Regions from separate parts of the Pseudalkalibacillus berkeleyi genome, predicted to be linked through region 2. Evidence: predicted binding sites of a transcription regulator. Region 2 holds the regulator's gene; each other region holds the start of a gene.

Region 1 (5,268 bases), on a different contig from region 2:
AGGTGAACAATGATTTTAGTGTAATCGTTCCTCTCGGTGTTTGAATTGTTTTATTTTTCACAGCTCGACTGATCGTCGATTCGTGCACCTCAATCGCTTCTGCTACTTCTTTCAAGGTCATCGGCTTCAAAGCTTCATAACCTTGCTCGAAGAAATCATGTTGCTTATCAACTAAATAATCACCGAGACGCTCAAGCGTTTGGCGTCTCTGTTCTAGGCTTCGTTTTAACCACTCATATTTTTGTAGTTGTCGCTCTAAATAAGCTTTAGCATCTGAATGACGTTCTAACATTCGGAAGTAACGATCATTCAAAGTGACTTCAGGCACTAACTCTTCATTCATCCGTAATTTATATTCCCCAGCATTATTCTTTTCTATGAAAAATTCAGGCTGGACCCATTCACTCCGGCTATGGTTGTACTCCGAACACGGCCTAGGATTCAAAGAACGAATTGTATCTTCAGCCTGCTTCAATTCTTCTAAGGATATTTGTAGTTTTTTCGATAATTCATTATATTTTCGATCGGCTAGCTCTTGGAGATGATCTTCCAGGATTGCCTGAACGTGTATCGAGTTTTCATTAAGAGCGTTGTACTGTATTTTAAGACATTCAGCAAGAGATCTTGCACCTACTCCAATCGGCTCAAGCTGCTGCACATTTTCTAGTGCTTTTATGACGAGACTTTCAGAAACTCCAAGTTCAATTTGCAGTTGATCCAAACTACAATCTAAATAGCCGTTCTCATCTAAACAGTAAATCAAATATTCGGAAACGGCTTTTTCTTGATCGCAAATGTCCAGCCAAGCTAATTGTTCAATAAGATGGTCTTGCAGTGATGGTTCTTCAGCTTTCACATAATTGATCGGATGAGTGTCATCTTCACCGTAGTACCATGTGTCTGAACCTTCAGCACGGTCACTCATTTTGGTAGTAGGTAATGGCTTCTCAATCAACTCTATGATCGGATTTTCCGTAGCTTGCTGTTGTAAAAAGTTAGATAGCTCAAGTGTTGGGTATTGTAAAATCGTGATCGCTTGTCGCAACTCATTTGTCATGACAAGTTTCAACGATTGTGTTTGAAATAAACCAAGTTCCATAACAATACCTCCCTACTCCCATCATATCAAATATGAATGCGCTTTATCACTATGTAATATTTACATATGAAAAATAAAACGAATCAAAATAGTAAGAAAAAGAGTGCCCAGTTCGGACACTCTTTGTTCGCTCCATTTATTCTTCTACCGTTATGGTACCTTTCATTCCAGCTTCTTTATGTCCGGCAACGCTACAATAAAATTCAAAAGTTCCAGTTTCTTTAGGAATAAACTTAATGCTGACAGTCTGACCAGGTTCTGCATTCATATGAAGTGTCTTCATATCCATTTGATCTCCGTGTGCGTAAGCTTTTTTCGTGCCTAGCAATCGATCCAGCATAGAAGTTTTATCCGGGTGGTCTGGCATGTCACTCATAAATGTCATCTCAACATCTAGTTCTTTTTCCACAAAATCGTGAAACACTTGTCCCTCATTTTTCAATACAAACTCATATTCTTGACCTTTTTTCAAAGTAATTGTTGACGGTTCAAACTTCATTTCAGTCGCAACGATTTCGATCGTGTTTTTATCCATCGTTGCATCTTGATCGTTCGACTTGCTATCTGACTGATCATCTCCATCACTTTGCTGTTCTTCTGTCGATTCTGGTTCCTCGTTATTCTTCGTCTCTGGGCTGTCTTCTGATCCACAAGCTACAAGAATTGCTAATAAGAGAAGTGACAGGAAATACAGTGGTGTCCTTTTATTAAACATAAAAATAGTCCCCTCCATTTTTGTCGATTAATGTTATATTAAAGGTATATTACATATCTTTAATTAGCAAACGATTCCATATTGAAATCGGATCACAAAAATATTGTAATTTATTGAAGCAGTACCAATGATCAATTGCTTTCAAAAGTAAGCAATATCACTATCTGATCTGTACTCAGGGGATACTACAAAGGTAAATTATTAATGAAAAATTTTCTCCCAAGTTCATACAAATCTTTACAAGATATGATATAATTTAGTGCTAGTATGTCATTTTATCGTTTATGGTGGTGAAAGAGTAATGCCTTCACGTATAGATCGGAAAAAGCAAAAGAAAAAAGGCGGTTTTCTAAAGAAAACTCTCTTATTTTTAGTGATTTTATTTATAGCTGTTGCTGGATACGCGGCCATTCAATATTACTTAGGATTACAACAAGCAGATCCTTCAAAGGAAATGGACAACAACTATGAATTCAACGCCCCTGAAGTTAAAGGAAAGTATAATGTATTGTTGTTAGGTGTCGATGCTCGAGAAGAAGATGAAAGCTCGAGAACAGATACAATTATGATTGCTCAATACGATACAGACGAGAATAAAGCTAAGCTTGTCTCTATTATGCGTGATTCATATGTCGAGATTCCAGGTTATAAAAACAATAAAATCAATGCTGCCTTCTTCCACGGAGGACCTGAATTATTGCGACAAACAATCAAAGAAAATTTTGATATCGATATTCATTATTATGCGCTGGTCGACTTTAAAGGATTTGAACAAATTGTTGATACCATTGCACCAGACGGGATCGAAATGGATGTTGAAAAAAGAATGTCAACAAACATCGGTGTCACTCTACAACCTGGAGTACAGAGGTTAAACGGAAAAGAATTATTGGGTTATGCACGTTTTCGACATGACGCAAGAGGTGACTATGCACGTGTTGAACGCCAGCAGAAAGTGGTTTCAAAAGTGAAGGATGAATTCACTAGTCTTTATGGTATAAGCAAATTACCTAAAGTGATTGGCACCATCCAACCTTATATTGATACGAATATGAAATCATTTACTGCAATTGGATTAGCAAAAGATGTGATTCTTAACAAAGGTGATATTGAAACGATGAAAATCCCTGTTGAAGGTGGATTCGAAGAGACTTCAAATTCTGCTGGCTCAATTTTGCAGCTTGATTTTGAGAAAAACTCACAAGCCCTTAAAGACTTTCTCGGTTTTGATGTAGACACAACTACAATCACAGAAAACAACAACACAGATGAAGAAGAAACAGAAGAATCCTAAATAAATGAAACAAAATCTTTCGGTCGTACCCTGAAAAAGAGGAAACGCTGATTTCGGTACTAGCAAGAGGCTCAGAGTGAACAACTCTGGGCCATTTTTCTGTCCGCCATATCCAAATCGAGCTGCTACCGCGGATAGTAACACCCCTTTTCTGTCCGCCATTTCCAGATCGAGCTGCTACCGCGGACAGTAACACCCCTTTTCTGTCCGCCATTTCCATATTGAGCTGCTACCGCGGACAGTAACACCCCTTTTCTGTCCGCCATTTCCAGATCGAGCTGCTACCACGGATAGTAACACCCCTTTTCTGTCCGCCATTTCCAGATTGAGCTGCTACCGCGGACAGAAAGCCACATATTTCTAGAGATAGGACGTTTAAATCGGCTCGGAACGGGAAAAATGGTATGATGTATACATAGCTATCTTACATAAAGCTTTAGGTCCTTGAACATTCGAGCATTAAAAAAAACGTCGAACGATTTTCAGTGTTGTAGGAGCCGAAAGGTTTGACCTATATTGACCTTTTGAGTAAGATGAAATTAAACCATAAACATACTTATGGAAAGAGGAGGATTTCTGAAATGAACTTAATCCCAACAGTTATTGAACAAACGAACCGCGGAGAACGTGCTTATGACATCTATTCCCGCCTTCTAAAAGACCGTATCATCATGCTCGGAAGCGCGATTGATGATAACGTAGCAAATTCAATTGTTGCACAGTTATTATTCTTAGCTGCAGAGGATCCTGAAAAGGATATTTCTCTTTACATTAACAGCCCGGGTGGATCGATTACTGCAGGTATGGCGATTTTTGATACGATGCAATTCATCAAACCGAAAGTCAGCACAATCTGTATCGGTATGGCAGCATCAATGGGTGCCTTCTTACTTACAGCAGGTGAGCCTGGTAAACGTTACGCTCTTCCAAACAGTGAAGTCATGATTCACCAACCACTTGGTGGAACACAAGGGCAAGCTGCTGACATTGAAATTCACGCGCGTCGTATTATTGAAATGCGAGAAAAGATCAACCAAATCATCGCAGATCGATCTGGACAGCCAGTTGAAGTTGTTGAACGCGACACAGACCGTGATAACTTCATGAGCGCAGAACGTGCAAAAGAATATGGCTTAATTGACGATGTTCTACAACAGCCAGTAACAAAATAACGCAACTCCAAAAGGATCGACCGATTAAAGGTCGATCCTTTTTTTATCAAAACGAAGCGGCTTTAATCTCTGCTGAACAACATAAACTGTTGTAAGGAGGGGTTATGAGTGAAGCGAATCTTAGTGATGGTATTGGTCGTGATGCTTGGTTTGGGCGCGTATCAAATGTATTCTAATCAAGATATTGAGACACCCGTTACTGAAGATCAGCAAAATGGAGACGATCAAAAGAAAGATCCAACTCCAGAAGCACCAGCAGAAAACGATGCTTTTAAAATTGAAAGTCCTCGACCAAACGAAATGGTTAGTAGAGAATTTCTCTTCAAAGGGAAAGCACGCGTTTTTGAAGCAAGTTTTCAGTATGAATTGAAGGATGGAGAGAACGTTATTGAATCTGATTTCCTTATGGCATCTGAAGGTGCACCAGCTTGGGGAGATTTTGAAAAAACCATCTCGGTTCCTGAAAGTGTGTCTGACCAATTAGTGCTTAAAGTGTTCGTTGAAAGTGCAAAAGACGGATCGGAAATTAATATTATAGAGATACCCCTTAAAGTTGAGTAGACGAGAAAGAACCAGAGTGACGACGTGCCCACTCTGGTTCTTTCTCGATTTGTGGTGTTAAGCTGATTTACGGACTTTGATCAAATGTAGTCCGTTATCAATCCACTTTTTCAATTTCGGCTGGTGTTTCATTTGTTCCAAGTCACTCATCAATTTATGCTTCGTCGTTGGCAATAAAGGTTTTTGTGTTAGAATCTCAACGATTTCCAGGCGTAGTAGCCAATCCTCCGGAAAGCTTTCTAATTCTTGCACGACATGATTAATCGTTGCGATGATTTCCTGAGGTGTCTGCTCTTCCTCTCGTATTTTACGAATTTTTCCGTATAACTGCTCTAATGGTGTAAGTTCTCTTTCCTCAACATGAGCAACCTCTTCGTTCACATCTCCACCAAAGAAATGCTCACTATCAGCAGCGCCAGCAAATACT
Region 2 (5,268 bases):
ATCATGAAGGATGGATTCCATGTTTAAGAGTCTTTCTGTTTCTTCTTGCTTCAATTTCGATACTGGAATTCCCGTCCAGTTCGCTACTACAAGGGCAATATCTTCAGGAGTAACTTCCGTGTTTTCTTGACCTTGCTTCTCTTTCCAGCTATTCTTCGTCGTCTCAAGCTCTTCTCTTAATTTCTGTTCAGAGTCTCTTAGTGACGCAGCTTTTTCAAACTCTTGGCTTTGTACAGCTGCATCCTTCTCTTTTCGTACACTGTCGAGACGTTGTTCTAACTCCTTAAGGTTCGGTGGAGCTGTGTAAGATCTAAGGCGAACTTTGGAAGCTGCCTCATCAATTAAATCAATCGCTTTATCTGGGAGGAATCGATCTGGAATGTATCGATCCGACAATTTAACGGCTGCGTCAATCGAGTCGTCAGTAATTGTCACACGATGATGTGCTTCATATCTGTCGCGTAATCCCTTTAAGATTTGAGTAGATTCTTCATTATTCGGTTCTTCCACACGGATTGGTTGGAAACGGCGTTCTAAAGCTGCATCTTTCTCAATATATTTTCGGTATTCGTCTAATGTTGTTGCACCAATACATTGAAGTTCACCTCGTGCTAGGGCTGGCTTCAGAATGTTCGAAGCATCGATCGCACCTTCAGCACCACCTGCTCCGATTAAGGTGTGTAACTCATCAATGAACAAGATGATATTACCCGCTTGTCGAATTTCATCCATTACTTTCTTCAGACGGTCTTCAAACTCACCACGGTATTTCGTTCCAGCTACCACAGTTCCCATATCGAGTGTCATAACTCGCTTATCTCGTAATGTCTCAGGTACTTCATTGTTTATAATCTGTTGGGCTAATCCTTCGGCAATCGCAGTCTTACCAACACCAGGTTCTCCAATGAGAACAGGATTGTTCTTCGTTCGTCTACTCAATACTTCAATTACCCGCTCAATCTCTTTACTTCTACCGATTACAGGGTCTAGACTACCATCGCGAGCAACAGCTGTTAGATCGCGAGCTAAGCTATCTAACGTTGGTGTGTTTGCATTGACGGAAGAACCTCCAGCTGATGAAGAAGATTCGTTACTACCGAGTAGCTGTAAAACTTGTTGACGTGCTTTATTTAAGCTGACACCGAGGTTGTTTAGGACGCGTGCTGCAACTCCTTCACCTTCTCGAATCAATCCTAGTAAAATATGTTCTGTACCTACATACGAATGTCCCAATTTACGAGCTTCGTCCATTGATAATTCAATGACTTTTTTCGCTCGAGGCGTGTAGTGAATCGTTTGTACTGATTCCTGCCCTTTACCTATGAGGGTTTCAACTTCCTTTTGGATCTTTTCAGGACTCAAACCAAGAACAGAAAGTGCCTTTGCAGCAATCCCTTCGCCTTCACGAACTAGACCGAGTAAGATATGCTCTGTACCTACATTATTATGACCTAATCGAATCGCTTCTTCTTGCGCAAGTGCGAGAACCTTTTGAGCTCGTTCTGTAAATCGTCCAAACATCATCGTGATCACCTTCCTATTCGTTGTTCTTTTCTAACTTCAAACGTTCACGAATCAATGTAGCACGGCGGATATCCCGATCATCTGGAGATAATGTTTCGCCAGCATACTGTTGTAAGAAACCTGGTTGAGTCAGTATCATTAGTTCATTCAATATTTTTCTTGAAATCCCTTCTATCATTTCTAAATCTATTCCAAGTCTTACATCAGATAAACATTTCGTCGCCTCTTTAGATTGTATGATTCTACTGTTGGCTAGGGTACCTAATGAACGGTATACCCGATCCTCTAGTTGTATCTTTGACGTTTCCAATAATGTATTTCGAGCAGATCGCTCTTCTTCTATAAGCTGTAAAACAACTCCCCTTAAATCCTCAACTATATCTATTTCTGATTTTCCAAGGGTCATTTGATTCGAGATTTGAAAGACATTTCCTTGTGCCTCACTGCCTTCTCCGTATATCCCTCTTACAACGAGGCCTAATTGATTAATCGCTGGGACAATTCGGTGAATTTTTTGAGTCATCACTAATGCTGGTAGATGCATCATCACTGATGCTCTCATTCCTGTACCTACATTTGTAGGACAGCTTGTTAAGTACCCATGCTTTTCATCAAAAGCATAATTAACCTTCTCTTCAAACCAATCATCAATGCCACTTGCTAAAGTCAAAGCCTCTGACAACTGAAATCCTGGAAATAGACATTGAATTCGTATGTGATCTTCTTCATTAATCATGATGCTAATCGATTCATCCTCACTCATTAAAACAGCTGAGTGTTTCGGTTCTTCGGCAAGATTCGGGCTGATCAAGTGCTTTTCGACTAACACACGACGTTCAATGACTTTTAATTGATCGACATTGATGTAAGAAAGGTTACCTACACTACCATATGCCTGATTCTCATAATGTTTTCGGATTTGTTCGTTAACCTCTTCAGATTGCTGTTCATCAGCGACCAATGGGAAAACATGATTCTCAAGATTCCGTGCTAACCGAATTCGACTGCTTAGAACGATATCGGAATCTGGACCTTCGTTTTTCATCCAAGGACTGATCGCTTCACTCATGAATCTTTTGAGAGACATCGTCAATCACTCCCCCCAAGCCGCTTTTCCATTGATTTAATTTGATCTCGAACTTGAGCTGCTTCTTCAAATTCTTCTTGATGGATGAGTTGTTGTAAATGCTGTCTAAGCTGGTTGATTTTCTTTCGTTCTAACAAATCATTACCGATTCTTTTTGGAATTTTACCAGAATGGTCTGTGTTCCCCCCGTGAATCCGTTTCAAAACTGGATCCAATTTGGATGCAAATGTCTTATAACAGTTCGAGCATCCGAATCGACCGATTTTAGCAAACTCTGAGTAGGTCATGCCACACTTAGAACATTGCATCACTTGTTGGCTACGGGCTTTGGAGGTAGATTCACTTAATGGGTGTTGCTCAAAGTTTAGTAAACCTGACAGCAAGTTGTGGATCGAAAATGAATTAGACCCTGGAATGAAATCTCCCTTTTCCTTTGCACACTGTTCACAAATATGAATTTCGTTTTTTTCTCCATTGATGATCTTCGTGAAGTGCAAAGTGGCTGGTCGTTGTTGACATTCTTGACAATACAAGCCTTACACTCCCCTTTAGTCTTTATACTTTAAGCTGTAGATCATTGACTTTAATAGATTTGCTCTTAGTTCATCTCTATATGGCAATACAATGTTAATCGTAGAACGATCAATGACACTTTTCATTAATCTAGCTTCTCGTATGTTTATGATTTCTTCTTCCATTAGCCTATAAATAATATTTTCGGCTGCAGATTGACTGATTCTATTTTTGATAAGCTTGAGGATTTGATCTAGTAAGATCGAAGCGCTATCCGTTTCAATTTTAATGATCCGAATATAACCTCCTCCCCCTCTTTTACTTTCCACAATAAAGCCTTTCTCAATCGTAAACCGAGTATTAATTACGTAATTTATTTGCGAGGGGACACATTGAAACTGCTCGGCAATTTCACTCCTTTTAATTTCTATCGCTTTCTTGTTGCTACCTTTTATAATTTCTTTAAGGTGTTCTTCAATGATGTCAGATATATTTTTCATCCCATCATAGCCCCTCCTTAACTCTGACTTTGACTTTCTTTGACTATAATTATAAACATTTGCCTGTGAGTTGCAAATGTTTTGATGTTTACATTATAGACAGAGTAGGTTCGGAGTAAACCGAAAAGTTATTCCGTTGCAAATACTTTATGAACATTTTCAATGGATTGTATCTTGTCATATACTTCTGGAAGCTTTTTTGTGTTAGAAACATGGATTTTGAATGAGTATTTAATTAAAGAAGTTGAAGCATCATTGGGATGGTCATCAATTGAGACATTTAAGATAGGCACTTTACATGCCTCTAATTCGTTGACGATACTCGATAACGAAACTTCTTTATTTTCTACAATCACTGTCACATGATGAAAACGTTGCTTTCGAAGGTATAAGTCTTCAAATTTGTTCAGAAATAAGAGACTAGCAATCATAACGAACGTTGTAAAAATGGCTTCATAATACATCCCAATCCCAACAACCAGACCAATTCCTGCTACTACCCAAATAGAGGCTGCAGTCGTCAATCCTCGAACCGTGACACCGTGCACTAGTATTGTTCCAGCCCCAAGGAATCCAATTCCACTCACTACATAAGCCGGTAAACGTGATGGATCAAATCCTTGAATTTGCTCATGAGAATTTAGAAAATCTTCAAAACCGAATATTGATAAAAGCATCATCAAACACGAACCTACCCCAACTAAAAGATGAGTTCGAAAACCTGCAGGATGGCGCTTAAATTCTCGCTCAATCCCAACCAAACCACAAAGAATTGCTGCGATTAATAAACGGACCGTAATCGTCACCGTTTTATCAGAAAACCAATCATACGTTAAAATATCCATAGACATCTCCCCTATAATTAAACGATACTACATAAACTTATCTTATGGTATATCGTAATCAATTATAGGCAAACAAAGAAAAAAGGTAAATGTAAAACCATTCCTATAATGACGAACTATAGAGGAATCATTTAATGGGGGAAAGTAACTTTTTATGAGCAGGCACATGGACTTAATGTAAACTTTGAATGCTCAGTATTTCGTTTGTGCTGGTACCAAGCACTCATTGCAACTCTTTGGGTGCTTCGTAGAGCGGTTTTCCTGCTACCGAGCACTCATTCCACCTCTTTGAGTGCTCCGTAGAGCAATTTCTCTGCTACCGAGCACTCATTACGCCTCTTTGGGTGCTTCGTAGAACAAATTCACTTCTACCGAGCACTCATTACGCAACCTATTTCATATATAGATGATTTTTGTGCCAAAAATCTTTCCTTATACAAGTGTTTCATACAACTTCGTCCATACTTGTGGAACTATTGCTCTCACTTGTGGAACTTGCGCTCTCATTCGTGGAACTTTCGGGATGGCTTGTGGAACTTTTGCTCTCGCTTAGGGAATTCAGTAACTTCTTACTACATTGTTCTTCTCAACCCTCACATGCTTTGTTGTTTTTAGTCCTTTCGGACTTTAAATCTTTCAGACACAAAAAAGAGCAGTCTCTCGACTACTCCTTTGAATTTGCCCGGACTTGCACAGGATGTGCTGACTTCGATGTTCACCACAGGACGTGGTGGCTCTTAATCGAAGTTCCTTTTTCACAGGGGGAAGCCCCCAATTACCATTGACGCGCGAGCTTAAC
Region 3 (5,268 bases), on a different contig from region 2:
GAAGCTTGCTGGGCTAGAAACTAAAATGTTTTTCCGTGATCGACTTAGTGTTTTTTGGACGTTTTTATTTCCGGTATTAATGATTTGGCTGTTTGGATCGATGTTTAATGGCAACGAAATGAACGGCATGTCCTTTGCCGAGCTTTATGTACCTTCCTGGATAGGAGTAAACATTGTAACCACTTCATTTTTCACGTTAGGGACAGTACTTGCGGGTTACCGGGAAACAGGGGTTTTGCGCAGATATCAATCCACACCCCTTCAACCTTGGAAAATTCTCGCCGCGCACACTTTCCAAGGAACAGTGATTTTCTTTATCTCTGCCGTATTATTAATGGTATTCGGTATGCTTATGTATGACTTAACGTTGCCAGAGTACATCGGCAGTACGTTACTTGCATTGCTTATCAGTATTTTAGCTTTCTTTCCATTCGCTTTGTTCTTGACCTCTCTTGCAAAAAACACGCAGGCAGCTGCAGCAATCAGTTCTCTCTTTTTGAACCTGATGCTCTTCTTATCAGGCGCGACGTTTCCGCTTGATATGATGCCTACAATCCTTCAATACGTGGCAAAAGTTTTACCGTTATATTACGTCATTCAATTGTTACGTGGAACATGGAATACTGGACCGATCACAGACTATGGGCTCGAAGTCGGTGTACTGATTGGAATCGCAGTTGTATCGATCTTCCTCGCGGCAAGATTTTTCAGGTGGAGTGGGAAATAAATATATTGTAAAAAAAAGACCCAGAATCTGCTCTGGGTCTTTTACAATTTCATTATCCTTTTTTCACGACTATTTCTTCTTCAACGACATCCACCTTAATGGTCGTTACGTTCTCTTCATCAAGTAGAAGATCGGCAATACCATCCTCTACTTTCTCTTGTAGAACTCGTCGGGTTGGTCGAGCACCGAAACGAGGATCGTAACCGAGTGATGCAATTCGTTTCTTCGCTTCTTCTGTTACTTCAATTTCACGCTCATCATCCTTCACCATTTCACGAATGTCATCTAGCATTAAGTCAACGATCTTGATTAAGTGATCTTCAGACAACTCGTTAAACTGGATAATGGAGTCAAAACGGTTCAAGAATTCCGGTTTGAAGTATGCACTCAAGTTTTCAAGAACGGAAACGGCATCAGATCCATGATTTTCGAACCCAACTGTAATCTTCTTATCGCCAGTTCCAGCATTACTTGTCATGATGATCACTGTATCCTTGAAGCTCACTGTACGACCTTGACTATCTGTCATGCGTCCATCTTCCATAATTTGAAGGAACATATGCTGTACATCAGGGTGAGCTTTTTCAATCTCATCAAGCAAGATAATACTGTATGGGTTTCGACGAACGCGTTCAGTTAGCTGACCCGCTTCATCGTGACCGACATATCCTGGCGGTGAACCAATCAGTTTAGAAACGGCGTGCTTCTCCATATACTCACTCATATCAAGACGGATCATCGCATCTTTAGAGCCAAATAGCTCTTTTGCCAGCGTTTTAGTTAGCTCAGTCTTTCCGACCCCTGTAGGTCCTACGAATAAGAATGCGCCAATTGGTCGTACTTTGGATTTCAATCCTGCACGGCTTCGACGGATGGCTTTGGCCACCTTCTCAACCGCCTCGTCTTGACCAATCACACTTGATCCGAGTCGCTCTGAGAAGTTCTTCAGTTTGTTTTGCTCATCGTTTTGTAGCTTACGGACTGGAATGCCTGTCTTTTCCTCAACAATATATTGAACATCTTCAACTGATATTTCAGGTCTTTCTACTGGCTTTGAATCCATTTGATTTTGTAGCTTTAGTTCTTCGTCTCGAAGTTTTGCAGCACGTTCATAGTCTTCCTTTTGTGTTGCTTCTTCCTTTTCCTTTGCAATGACGGCTAACCGTTCATCCACTTCATCTGCACTTGTACCTACGTGCTTTAAGTTCATTTTCGAACCAGCTTCATCCATTAAATCGATTGCTTTATCTGGTAAGAAACGGTCTTGAATGTACCGCTTAGATAGCGTCACACAAGCTCTTAATGCTTCATCTGTATAACGAATTTCGTGGTATTGTTCATACTTTTCTTTCAATCCTTGTAAAATTTCAACTGCCTCTTGCTCAGTAGGTTCCTTCACCGTTACAGGTTGGAAACGACGTTCGAGCGCAGCATCTTTTTCAATTTGACGATATTCCTTCAACGTTGTTGCGCCAACAACTTGAAGCTCTCCACGTGCGAGTGCTGGCTTAAGAATGTTGCCAGCATCCATTGAACCTTCTGCTGATCCTGCCCCTACGAGTAGATGAATTTCATCTACGAACAAGATGACATTCTTACGTTCTTTCACTTCAGCAATCAGTTGTTTCATTCGTTCTTCAAATTGACCGCGAATGCCCGTATTGGCAACGAGTGATGAAACATCCAAGAGATAAACTTGTTTATTAAGCAGTTTGCTTGGAGCTTCTTGGTTTGCAATTTTCAGAGCCAATCCTTCTGCAATTGCAGTTTTACCAACACCAGGTTCCCCAATCAAAACAGGGTTGTTCTTGTTGCGGCGATTTAATATTTCAGAAACACGATCAACCTCTTTATGACGACCAATTACCGGATCGATAAGTCCAGCTTTTGCTGCATCGGTAAGGTTTCGTCCTAGATCGTCGAGTAATCCACCACCATTGTTACCTGTTCCTGAACCTTTTTGTCCTTCAGATTGATTAGCTTGTGCAATGAAGTCATCCATATTGAATCCGTTCATATCGTTTCCACCAAAAGGATTCATGTTACTTGGTTGCTTCATTTCATGTTGAATTTCTTTATAGCATTTAGGGCAGAGACGAATCTGCTTCGTCATTCCATTTATGTGAAGAGTCATTCGTACATTGGCTTCGTTTACTTGACAGTGTTGACAACGCATATTAATGACCTCCTTGAATAAGTTAATTTTTGATCAAGATTGACTTTGACTATCTTTGACCTTTGATTCTATTATAGTTTGACCTTCTTTGACTTTCAAGTATTTTGTTTTAATTTTTTCTCCTTTATGTGGATTGGTTACCGAGACTAACAGGTAAATGAAAGGTACGCAAACGTTGTGCTTATCGGAGTTTAATCACTCGCAATGATTTTATGTATTCGATATGATAAAGGAACATTATGGATATGGGGAGGTACATATGATATGAAAATTCTAGCGATACACGGTAGTTCACGGTCTAATGGAAATACGGAAAAATTGACCGCGAAAGCATTGGAAGGATTAAACGTTACACATGTTCAGTTGAGAGATCTTCAAATACAGCCAATAGATGACCTGCGTCACGAACCGGGTGGATTCAAACCTGTTGATGATGATAATGATCACCTTGTAAATCTCATTTTAGAACATGATATTTTAGTATTTGCAACGCCTGTGTATTGGTACGGCATGTCAGGTATTATGAAAAATTTCGTAGATCGCTTTAGTCAAAATTTGCGCGATGAACGGTACGATTTCAAAGCTGAAATGCGCAAGAAGCAAGCCTATGTGATTTGTTGTGGTGGGGACAATCCGAAAATTAAAGCACTTCCACTGATACAGCAGTTTAATTATATCTTCGACTTCATAGACCTAGAATTTAGTGGTTATGTAATCGGGCAAGCAGGAAAGCCTGGCGAGATTGAGAACGATCGTCAAGCGATTCAATATGCAATAGAACTTAATGAACATTTGAAATCACTTTAAGGAATTCATAAAGGAGCCGCCCGATTGATATTCGAGCAGCTCCTTATTTAAAATTCCTGATTTTCTCTTTTCGGTAAATCTTCTTCGCTTAATTTGTTTGCACCTTTTGCGATCTCTTCTGCAATTTCAATATCCGGAAGGCTTTCCTTCGGTGTTTGATTGTGGTGCTTCGTTTTATCGTTCAATTGCTTACGTTTCGTCAATTCACTCGCCTCCATTTCATCTATCATATGAAGGTAGTTTAAACGAATCAATGCTACTGTATTCGCTCACTTTACTTAAGCGGAATTCTAATTCTCTTTAAGAAATCTTTCATGTAAAGTCTCATCGGTTTACTCATTTTCGTCGCAATGATCTCCGTCCAAGTATGGGTTCTTTCACCTTGAGTACGTTCTCGGTAATAATCTCCGATGTCTTCATTATAGCTTGCCAATTGCTCAATAAATTTCGTTTCGTCCTGCTGATATTCATCCACATGATAGATGTTTTCTAACGGCAATCGCTGTTTCTGATCCGGGTTCTGATCTGGGACACCTACACACATACCGAACAATGGAATAACTCGATCAGGTGTTTTTAAAATCTCTGCTACTTCCTCTAAGTTGTTACGAAGGCCCCCGATATAGCAGATGCCAAGTCCCATCGACTCAGCTGCTAATGCAGCGTTTTGAGCTGCGAGGGTTGCATCAATTGTACCGACCATAAACTTTTCTGTAGATTCAAGTGAATCCACGACTTCGTCTTCTGTCAGTCCTTCCATTTCCACTGCGACTTTATGACGGTTCAAGTCTGCACAAAATACAAAGAAGTGACCATTCTTCTCAACGTACTCCTGATTTCCTGCAAGTTCCGCTAGCTTCTTTTTCTTTGCTGGATCTTTGACCCCAATGATTGAGTAAACTTGCAAATAGCTAGATGTTGCAGCAGCTTGAGCACTTTTGACAATCGTTGTAATTTGCTCTTCAGAAAGTGGCTCATCCTTAAATGCCCGTATACTCCGATGGTTCATGATTGTTTGAATAGTTTCGTTCATTTGCACTCTCCCTAACTAATTAGATTCTCATCTTATCGTATCCAAGACTCCGATTAAGGACAACTATTGTGTCCTGAAAGCAAAAAGAGAGCAGCCACCAGGGCTTACTCTCTATTTTTCTTTTTTTAACGTGCTGATCATTACAATCGTAATCAGCATAAACGCAGTAAATGATAATAATGGTATGGTAATGAACCCAAGCCAGTTGATGTATTCTCCAGAACAGGAGACACCTTTTGTACAAGAGCCTATTTCTGAAAACCAGTCTGTCTTCTGATACAGATAATGATAACTTGAAACAAATACACCTATTACACTAAACGGGAGCACATACCACGAAAGTTTAGGATCATCTAAGTAAAGACCTATCCCTATGATGACCGCAAGTGGATACATTAAGATCCTTTGGTACCAGCATAATTGACAAGGAACAAAGCCGGCTATTTCACTAAAATAAAGACTACCTAATACCGCAATGAGCGCAATGATCCAAGCGATTCCAAAATTCTTATTGACCATCTGCTT

What was found. Region 2 encodes CtsR, which represses protease genes until heat stress. Its sites were predicted from a motif close to ATGGTCAATAAAGGTCAAACA; they were not measured.
Region 1: the regulator CtsR is predicted to act here: its motif matches at 3,612-3,632, upstream of clpP (ATP-dependent Clp endopeptidase proteolytic subunit ClpP).
Region 3: the regulator CtsR is predicted to act here: its motif matches at 2,979-2,999, upstream of L2716_RS01190 (ATP-dependent Clp protease ATP-binding subunit).

What each region holds. Positions count from the first base shown of each region.
Region 1 covers NZ_JAKIJS010000001.1:2,495,213-2,500,480, forward strand. Annotated here, with positions in the region: gene rpoN (RNA polymerase factor sigma-54) at 1-1,099, opposite strand, end outside; gene L2716_RS13125 (cupredoxin domain-containing protein) at 1,236-1,814, opposite strand; gene L2716_RS13130 (LCP family protein) at 2,116-3,108, shown strand; gene clpP (ATP-dependent Clp endopeptidase proteolytic subunit ClpP) at 3,690-4,280, shown strand; gene L2716_RS13140 (Gmad2 immunoglobulin-like domain-containing protein) at 4,389-4,841, shown strand; gene L2716_RS13145 (aromatic amino acid hydroxylase) at 4,899-5,268, opposite strand, start outside.
Region 2 covers NZ_JAKIJS010000004.1:56,589-61,856, forward strand. Annotated here, with positions in the region: gene clpC (ATP-dependent protease ATP-binding subunit ClpC) at 1-1,524, opposite strand, end outside; gene mcsB (protein-arginine kinase McsB) at 1,538-2,611, opposite strand; gene mcsA (protein-arginine kinase activator protein McsA) at 2,614-3,144, opposite strand; gene L2716_RS17445 (CtsR family transcriptional regulator) at 3,160-3,624, opposite strand; gene L2716_RS17450 (MgtC/SapB family protein) at 3,753-4,469, opposite strand.
Region 3 covers NZ_JAKIJS010000001.1:220,040-225,307, reverse strand. Annotated here, with positions in the region: gene L2716_RS01195 (ABC transporter permease) at 1-727, shown strand, start outside; gene L2716_RS01190 (ATP-dependent Clp protease ATP-binding subunit) at 780-2,903, opposite strand; gene L2716_RS01185 (flavodoxin family protein) at 3,168-3,710, shown strand; gene L2716_RS01180 (hypothetical protein) at 3,758-3,913, opposite strand; gene nfsA (oxygen-insensitive NADPH nitroreductase) at 3,985-4,743, opposite strand; gene L2716_RS01170 (disulfide oxidoreductase) at 4,855-5,262, opposite strand; gene L2716_RS01165 (DsbA family protein) at 5,252-5,268, opposite strand, start outside.